2 regions of the Glycomyces mayteni genome follow, and region 2 is predicted to be linked to the other one. Evidence: riboswitches for the same ligand, from Rfam matches in the RefSeq annotation. Region 2 holds a riboswitch; the other holds the start of a gene.
What was found. Region 2 has a riboswitch for cyclic di-AMP ahead of ACFFXY_RS04780 (C40 family peptidase). Riboswitches for the same ligand answer to the same signal wherever they lie in the genome.
Positions count from the first base shown of each region.

Region 1: it holds a riboswitch for cyclic di-AMP, as region 2 does, so the genes downstream of both, ACFFXY_RS13835 (C40 family peptidase) here and ACFFXY_RS04780 (C40 family peptidase) in region 2, are expected to answer to the same signal.

Region 1 is NZ_JBHMBP010000003.1:280,236-284,083, forward strand. It holds gene ACFFXY_RS13825 (MerR family transcriptional regulator) at 1-444, shown strand, start outside; gene ACFFXY_RS13830 (spermidine synthase) at 448-1,254, shown strand; cyclic di-AMP (ydaO/yuaA leader) riboswitch at 1,643-1,798, shown strand; gene ACFFXY_RS13835 (C40 family peptidase) at 1,806-2,798, shown strand; gene ACFFXY_RS13840 (sigma-70 family RNA polymerase sigma factor) at 2,972-3,848, opposite strand, start outside.
Region 2 is NZ_JBHMBP010000001.1:1,029,085-1,032,932, forward strand. It holds gene ACFFXY_RS04775 (beta-N-acetylhexosaminidase) at 1-891, shown strand, start outside; gene ACFFXY_RS04780 (C40 family peptidase) at 1,103-2,011, opposite strand; cyclic di-AMP (ydaO/yuaA leader) riboswitch at 2,051-2,216, opposite strand; gene ACFFXY_RS04785 (metal-sensitive transcriptional regulator) at 2,406-2,750, shown strand; gene ACFFXY_RS04790 (heavy-metal-associated domain-containing protein) at 2,763-2,975, shown strand; gene ACFFXY_RS04795 (hypothetical protein) at 3,068-3,250, shown strand; gene ACFFXY_RS04800 (hypothetical protein) at 3,265-3,651, shown strand; gene ACFFXY_RS04805 (sugar ABC transporter permease) at 3,762-3,848, opposite strand, start outside.

The DNA.
Region 1 (3,848 bases), on a different contig from region 2:
GCGCGCCATCCGGAGTCGGCCTTCCAGGCCCTCGGCGCGACCCTCGCCGCGACCCACCGCGACCCGACGTTCTCCCTCGCCAGCGAGGGCACCACGGAGGCCGCGGAGCGGACCGTGGACCAGCTGCTGGGCGAGTACGGCTGGGCCGAGGTGGCGCCGCCGATGTACCGCGACGCCATGGTCACGGCCCTGACCGCGTTCTACCGCTTGGGGAACCCGGACCCGCAGGAGGTCCTGGAGCACTACGCGGACGCGGCGGCGGCCCTGGCCTCGGCCGACATGGAGGCCGTCGCGGAGGCCACGAAGGTCGAGGGCGTCGACGTCGAGCAGGCCGTCACGGCCACCGTCCTCGGCGAGACCGTCTTCGCGGCCCTGCGCCGCATCGCCCACATCGCCGCCTCCGCGCGCACGCAGGCCGCCCAGGGCCCCTCGGGCACAATCTAGGACGTGAACGCACTCCGCTTCGACCGCGACCCGAGCCGCCCGAACCTCCTCCACCTCGTCTACGACGAGGTCGTGCAGGCCACGATCGACCTCGACGACCCGTCCTACCTGGACGCGGAGTACATGCAGCGGATCGCGTACCTCGTCGACGCGGCCGCCGAGCCGAAGCGGCCCCTGCGGGTCCTCCACCTGGGCGCGGGCGGCCTCGCGATGGCCCGGTACGTGGCCGCGACCCGGCCCGGCTCCTACCAGCAGGCGGTCGAGACCAACGACGACCTCATCGAACTGGTCCGCGCCGAGGCCCCGCTGCCGCGCGGCGTCAAGGTGAAGATCCGCCGCACCGACGCCCGCGAGGCGATCGAGTCGGCCCCCGACGCCTCCTACGAGCTGATCATCACCGACGTCTACGACGGCGCCCGCGTCCCCGCGCACGTCACCAGCACCGAGTTCCTCCACGGCGCGAACCGCGTCCTGCGCCCCGGCGGCCACTACGCGGTGAACCTCTGCGACGGCGGCCAGATGAAGTTCCTCAAGCCCGCCCTCGCCGCGATGCGCGAGGTCTGGCCCCACGTCGCGGTCATGGCCGAGCCCGCGGTCCTGCGCGGCCGCCGCTTCGGCAACGTCGTCGCCGTCGCCTCCAGCACCGAACTGCCGATCGCCGAACTGCGCCGCCGCTGCGCCGGCGCCGCCTTCCCCTGCCGCGTCGTCGAGGGCGCGGAGCTGCGCGAGTACATCGCCGGCGCACCCCCGGCCACCGACACCACCGCCATCAAGTCCCCGCCCCCGCCCCGCTCCCTCCGCAGCTTCTGACCGCCACCCGGCTTCGGACCGCCGCCGAGCCTCCGCCACCGAGCCCCCGCCGCCGAGCCCCCGCCGCCGAACCGCTGTCGTACCCCTCGGGCACGTTTGAAAGCGGGGGCGACTCGCGACGCGAGGGGTCCTCGCGAACCGTCCCGGCGGACGGTCCAGCCGCGGGTGGGCCGTTCGGACAATAAAGCCGCAGGATAGTGGCCCTGTCTCCCGTCGCGTCACGACTGTCCGGTCTCGATCGGTGAAGGCGCTCACAGAGGACTTGGCGATCCGGGTCACCCCGTACTAACGTCGGCGCCTGTTCCGGTCGGGTCCTCAGGGTTCCCCCAGAGACCCACCCGTCCGGACCGCCGAGCCGCGCAGCGCATGACGCCCGTTCCTCCCGGTGCAGGGCGAGACACCGCAACGCGGGCCGGGGACCCAGCCGCGCCGTCCCCCCATCCTGACGGCGCCGGGGTGAATCCCGCCGAGAGTCTCGGCGGGTAGGGCGATCTTCCCTGCCCGAACCCGACAGCTAACCCGGTAGGCGGCCGAGGAAGAAAGGCCACCTGGTGGCTCAAACCTGCACAGACATCGACCATCGCTCGCGCGCCAGCGCGATCCTCCGCCGCGTCGCCGCCTACACCGGCGTGACCGTCGCCACCGTCGGGCTCGTGACCGCGTTCGCCGGCAGCCGCGCCCACGCGGCCGACATCGACTACGACTCCGCTTCAGCCGCCGAGATCGAGGACCACCTGGAGGACCTCGAAACCGAGCGCGACACCACGGCCGCCACGATCACCGGCCTCCAGACCGACCTCGCCGCCGCGCAGGCCGTCATCGACGCCGCGGCCGCCGACTACGGCTCCTCCGACGTCCAGCTCACCTACGTCACCGCCGCGGTCGAGTCCGCCGAGGACGAGCTCGGCGCGAAGGTCTCCACGCTCGTCGCGTACGCGCAGGAGCAGACCGACAAGTACGCCGAGGCCGAGGCCGCCGCCGAGACCAGCGAGACCCTCACCGCGCAGATCGCCGACCTCACGACCGAGGTCGACGGGCTCGACGCGCAGATCGAGGAGGCCCAGGACGCCTACGACGAGGCCGCCGCGGCCGAAGCGGCTGCCGCAGCCGCGGAGGCCGAGAGCGAGAGCGCCTCGACCTCGTCGTCCTCCTCCTCTTCCTCTTCGTCCTCGTCCGGTTCGACGGCCGAGTACAGCGCCGACGCCGCGACCGCCGCGGTCCAGTTCGCGCGGGACCAGCTCGGCGAGTCGTACGTGTTCGGCGCCGCGGGCCCCGACACGTGGGACTGCTCGGGCCTGGTCACGGGCGCCTACGGCGTCTCCGGGATCTCCCTGACCCACTCGACGTGGGCGATCTGGGACGAGACCTCCTCGATCGGCCGCGACGACCTGAAGCCGGGCGACCTGGTCTTCTACAACGGCCAGAACCACATGGCGATCTACATCGGCGACGGCAAGGTCATCCACGCGCCCAAGCCGGGCGACGTCGTGAAGATCTCCGACCTCGACATGGGCATGTCGATCGACGGCTACCGCCGGGTCTGATCCGCTGCGGGGCGGCCGCTGCGCGAGCAACGCTCGCGTTCGCGGCCGCCCCCGCTTTCAAGCGTGCCGGCCGGGTACGACACGGCGGCGCGGCGCGATCCGCCGCAGACGGCAAGACGGAGGGCCGGGGCTTTCGCCCCGCCCCTCCCCCGTTCGTATCAGCGTTTACGCCTTCAAGCCGCCTCGGCCATGACCTGGTCGTTGGCGAGCTCCTTGAGGCGCGCGAGCGCCTGGATCTCCAGTTGGCGGATGCGTTCGCGCGACAGGTGGAACCGGTGCGCGACCTCCGTGAGCGAGTGCTCGCGGCCGTCTTCGAGCCCGTAGCGGGCCTTGACGATGCCGGCCGAGCGCTCGTCGAGGTGGTTGAGCATCATCTCGATCCGCTGCCGCTCCATCCCGGCGAGGACGACGTCCTCCGGGCTGGGCTCGTCGGAGTCGGCGACGAGGTCGCCGAGGTTGGTGTCGCCGTCGTCTCCGATCGGCGTGTCCAGCGAGACGGTGTCCTGGCTCCAGCGGATGAGCTCGTTGACCCGCTCGACCGTGACGCCGAGCGCGGCGGCCACCTGGTCGGGTTCGGGGTCGCCGCCGAGTTCACGGGTGAGCTGGCGGGTGACGTTGCGCATCCGGTTGACGTCCTCGACCAGGTGCACGGGCAGGCGCACGGTGCGCTCCTGCTGGGCGATGGCCCGGCTGATCGCCTGGCGGATCCACCACGTGGCGTAGGTCGAGAACTTGAAGCCGCGCGCGTAGTCGAACTTCTCGACCGCGCGGACCAGGCCGGTGTTGCCCTCCTGGATCAGGTCGAGCATGGGCATCCCGGAGCGGACGTACCGGCGGGCGATCGACACGACCAGCCGCAGGTTCGCCTTGATGAACTGCTCCTTCGCACGGGCGCCATCCTCGATCAGGCGCCCAAGCTCCTTCTCGGTGGCCCCGCCGAAGGTCTCCCCTTCACCGAGCAGGTGCTTCGCGAACAGACCCGCCTCGACCGCCTTCGCCAAGTCGACCTCGGCGGCCGCGTCGAGCAGCGGCGTCTTCGAGATCTCGTGC
Region 2 (3,848 bases):
ATGATCGTCCCCGAGGTGAACCTCCCCGGGCACGCCCGCGCCGTGCTCGCCGCCTACCCCGAACTCGGTGCGGGCCAGGACAAACCGGTCTCGCCCACGTTCGGCGTGTTCGAGGAGGTCCTGGAGCCGACCCAGGCGTCCCTGGACTTCGCGCTGGAGGCGTACACCGCGATCGGCGAGGTCTTCGAGGGCCCGTTCGTCCACATCGGCGGCGACGAGGTGCCGATGACGCAGTGGGAGTCCTCCCCCGTCGCCCGCGAGCTCATGGAGCGCGAGGGCATGGAGGACGTGCGCGGCGTCCAGGCCTGGTTCACGAAGGCGTTCTGCGACCACCTCGCCGGCATGGGCAAGCGGGTCATCGGCTGGGACGAGATCCTCGACGGCGGCGCGCCCGCCGAGGCCGTGGTCCACGTGTGGCGCAACGAGGCCTACGTCAAGAAGGCCATCGCCGCGGGCCACATGGTCGTGGCCTCGCCCGAGCCGTACGCGTACTACGACCACTACGAGAGCGACGACCCCGCCGAGCCCCTGCGCATCCACGGCCTGACCACCGTGGACAAGGTCGCGGGCTGGGACCCGGTCCCGGCGGGCGTGGACGGCGAGAAGGTCCTCGGCATCCAGTGCCAGCTCTGGTCGGAGTACCTGCCGACCCCGCGGGACGTGGAGTACTCGGCGTTCCCGCGACTGTCCGTCCTCGCCGAGGTCGGGTGGACCGGGATGGCCGTGCGCGAGGCGAACCCGGTGCAGGACCGCCTCGGCGACCACCTGGAGCGCCTGCACGCCATGGGCATCGACTACCGGCCCCCGACCGGGCCCGAGCGCTGGCAGCGCGGCGGCACGGGCCGCCGGGCCCGCTATTCGTGGACGTTCGAGGAGCACCAGCCGGAGTGACCGGCCGGGCCGGTTCCGACCGGCCGGCAACCGAAACGTGAGAAGCCCTTGCGGCCCGCCTGAGCGGTTCGCAAGGGCTTCTTTACTATGAGGTGGTCCCCGGCGGCGGTGGGGCTATTGCGGGTCAGCAGCAGGGTCAGCAATCGGGAGCGCCCGCGCCGCCGCCGGGGGGTTCGGCGCCCGGCCTCGCGGCCGGTGACGGACGCGGCCGCTAGGGGCGGCCGTACCCGTCGATCGACATGATGTCCATGTCGGCGATCTTCACCACGGTGGTGGAGTTCGGGGCGTGGATGATCTCGCCGCCTCCGATGTAGATCGCGACGTGGCCCAGGTTGTTGTAGAAGATGAGGTCCCCGGGCTGGAGCTCGTCGCGGGAGATCCGCGCCGTCTCGTCCCACTGCATCGCGGTGTTGTGCGACAGGCCCACGCCCGCCGCGCCCCACGCGCCCTGCGTCAGGCCCGAGCAGTCCCACTCGTCCGGTCCCGAGGCGCCGTACACGTACTGGTCGCCGAGCTGGTCGTACGCGAACGCCACGACCGCCGAGTCGCCGGAGTAGTCGCCCCAGTCGGGCTCGGGGTTCTCCTCGGCGTACGCGTCGGAGTACTCCTCCTCCAGCGCGTCGATCTCGGCCTCGATCTCCTCCTGCTGCGTCTCGATCTCGCCGAGGATCTCGTCGGCGCTCGCCTGGAGGGCCTCCAGCTCCGCCTGGCGGGTCTCCAGCTCCTCGATCTGCGCGAGGGAGTCCTGGAGCGCCGCGTTCTCGGCGTTCGAGAGGTTCGACAGGTACATGAGGCGGTCGGCGAAGTCCGACGGGTCGCCCGCGAGCACCGAGTTGACCATCGCGAAGTCCCCGCCGGTGTAGGCGGTGGAGGCGATCTCGGCCATCCGGTCCTGCGCGGCGAGGCCCGCTTCCTCCAGCGCCGGGAGCTGCTCCTGGATCTCGGCGATCAGGGCGTTGGCGTCGTCGAGCTCCTCGCGCTTGGCGTTGTAGTCCTCGATGACCTTCTCCAGGTCCGAGTGCCGCTCGTCGATCTCCGCCTGGATCTCGTCGCTGGTCTGCGCCGACGCCTGCGAGGACGTGAACAGCGCCGCCGTCGCGGGGATCAGTGCTGCGGCCAAGGCGGCGGCAGCGATACGCCGGGTACGCACCAAGGGATGCGCTCCTTCCTCTGGCCGCCTACCGGGTTAGCTGTCGGGTTCGGGCGGAAGGAAGGGTCGCCCTACGCTTGCATGCGATTCACCCCGTCGGCCCCTGCACGCGGCCGACTGCTGGTTCCCCGGCTCGAACCCGACGGGACCCGGGCCGACTCGGCGGTGCCGCGCGGCGGATGCGGGGTGCACCCGAGTTTCCGACGCGACGGGTTCACGTTAGAGCCCAATATGAGTCGAGACAAGCCCGGGGGGAGAATTTCTCGCACAATGGCACGGAATACTACGGGCCGCTGCTCAGGGCTAACGAGCAGTTGCCGCAATACCCCGCAGGGGTATACACTGACGAACGGAGGGAAGCGACATGGCAAGCGACGACACCGCGCACGCCCCTGAACCCGACGACGGCGGTCACGGGCACGACCACTACTGGTACCACGGCGACAAGGCCGCGCTCACGCGACGCCTCAAACGCATCGAGGGCCAGATCCGCGGCATCCAGCGGATGGTCGACGACGACCAGTACTGCATCGACATCCTGACCCAGATCTCCGCGTCCACCAAGGGACTCCAGGCCGTCGCCCTCAGCCTCCTCGAAGGCCACCTGGCCCACTGCGTCGCCGAGGCGCAGACCTCCGGTGACCCGACCGCCGCCGAAGCCAAGGTGAAGGAAGCCTCGGACGCGGTGGCCCGCCTGCTCAGAACCTGACAAGGAGTCCACATGGAAACCGTCTACGTCGTCAAGGGCATGACCTGCGGCCACTGCGCCGGCAGCGTCACCTCCGAACTCACCGCCCTCCCCGGCGTCTCCGGGGTGGACGTCGCCCTCGACACCGGCAAGGTCACCGTCACCAGTGAGGGCGCCCTCACCGAGGACCAGGTCCGCGCCGCCGTCGACGAGGCCGGCTACGAACTCGTCGGAACCGCCTCCTGAGGACCCGACCGCAAGGCCCTGACCACCCGTTCACCGGGTGTTCAGGGCCTCACCGTTGCACCCGCCGAGACCCCCTGACGTACAGTCGGTGCATGGCAGTCTCCGACGACGACCGTTCCGTCGAGCTCGACGAGGACTTCTCGGTGCTCCCCGACCAGACCTCCGACGACACCGACCGCGGCTGGGGCGAGGCCCCCGCCCCCCGGCGCACCCGCGGCGAACTCTCCGCCCGCGACCGCGACCTGCTCGCCGAGCGCCCCCCGCACTGGTCCTGAGCGGCGGCACGCGCATGTCCGACGCCTTCCCGCCCGGCGAACGAGTCGAGCTCGTCGCCCGCGCCGTCCTGCTCCGCGCCGGACTCGCCCGCTTCCACGAGGAGCGCCGCGCCAACTGGGACCGCCTCACCGGCGACAGGACCCCCTCGGTCGACGACCCCGACGCCGTCACCCTCAACACCCACCCCGGCGCCCGGACCGAGAACGCCGACGACCTCCGGACCCTCGGCGACGCCCTGCGCCTCATGGACCGCGTCATCGACCTCCTCGAATCCCCCGCCCAGGACATCGCCGTCGTCGCCTACGGCCTCGAACAGCTCCAGCACACCGTCATCGAGCTGGAGGAGTACGCCGACCTCAAGACCCCCCTCGCCCTCCTCTCCGACCTCTTCCGGGACTGAACCCGCGAGCACCGTTCCCGCGCAAGCGGAAAGGCCCGGACCAGGGGAGGGAGGCTCCCGCCGGTCCGGGCCCGTGCGCCCCGGAGGGCGCGTGTCGAGCAGCAGTCTTCCTAGCCCTTCACGGCGCCGCCGGTCAGACCCGAGACGATGTACCGCTGGAGGCTCATGAACACCCCGACCGTGAGGACCGAGGTCAG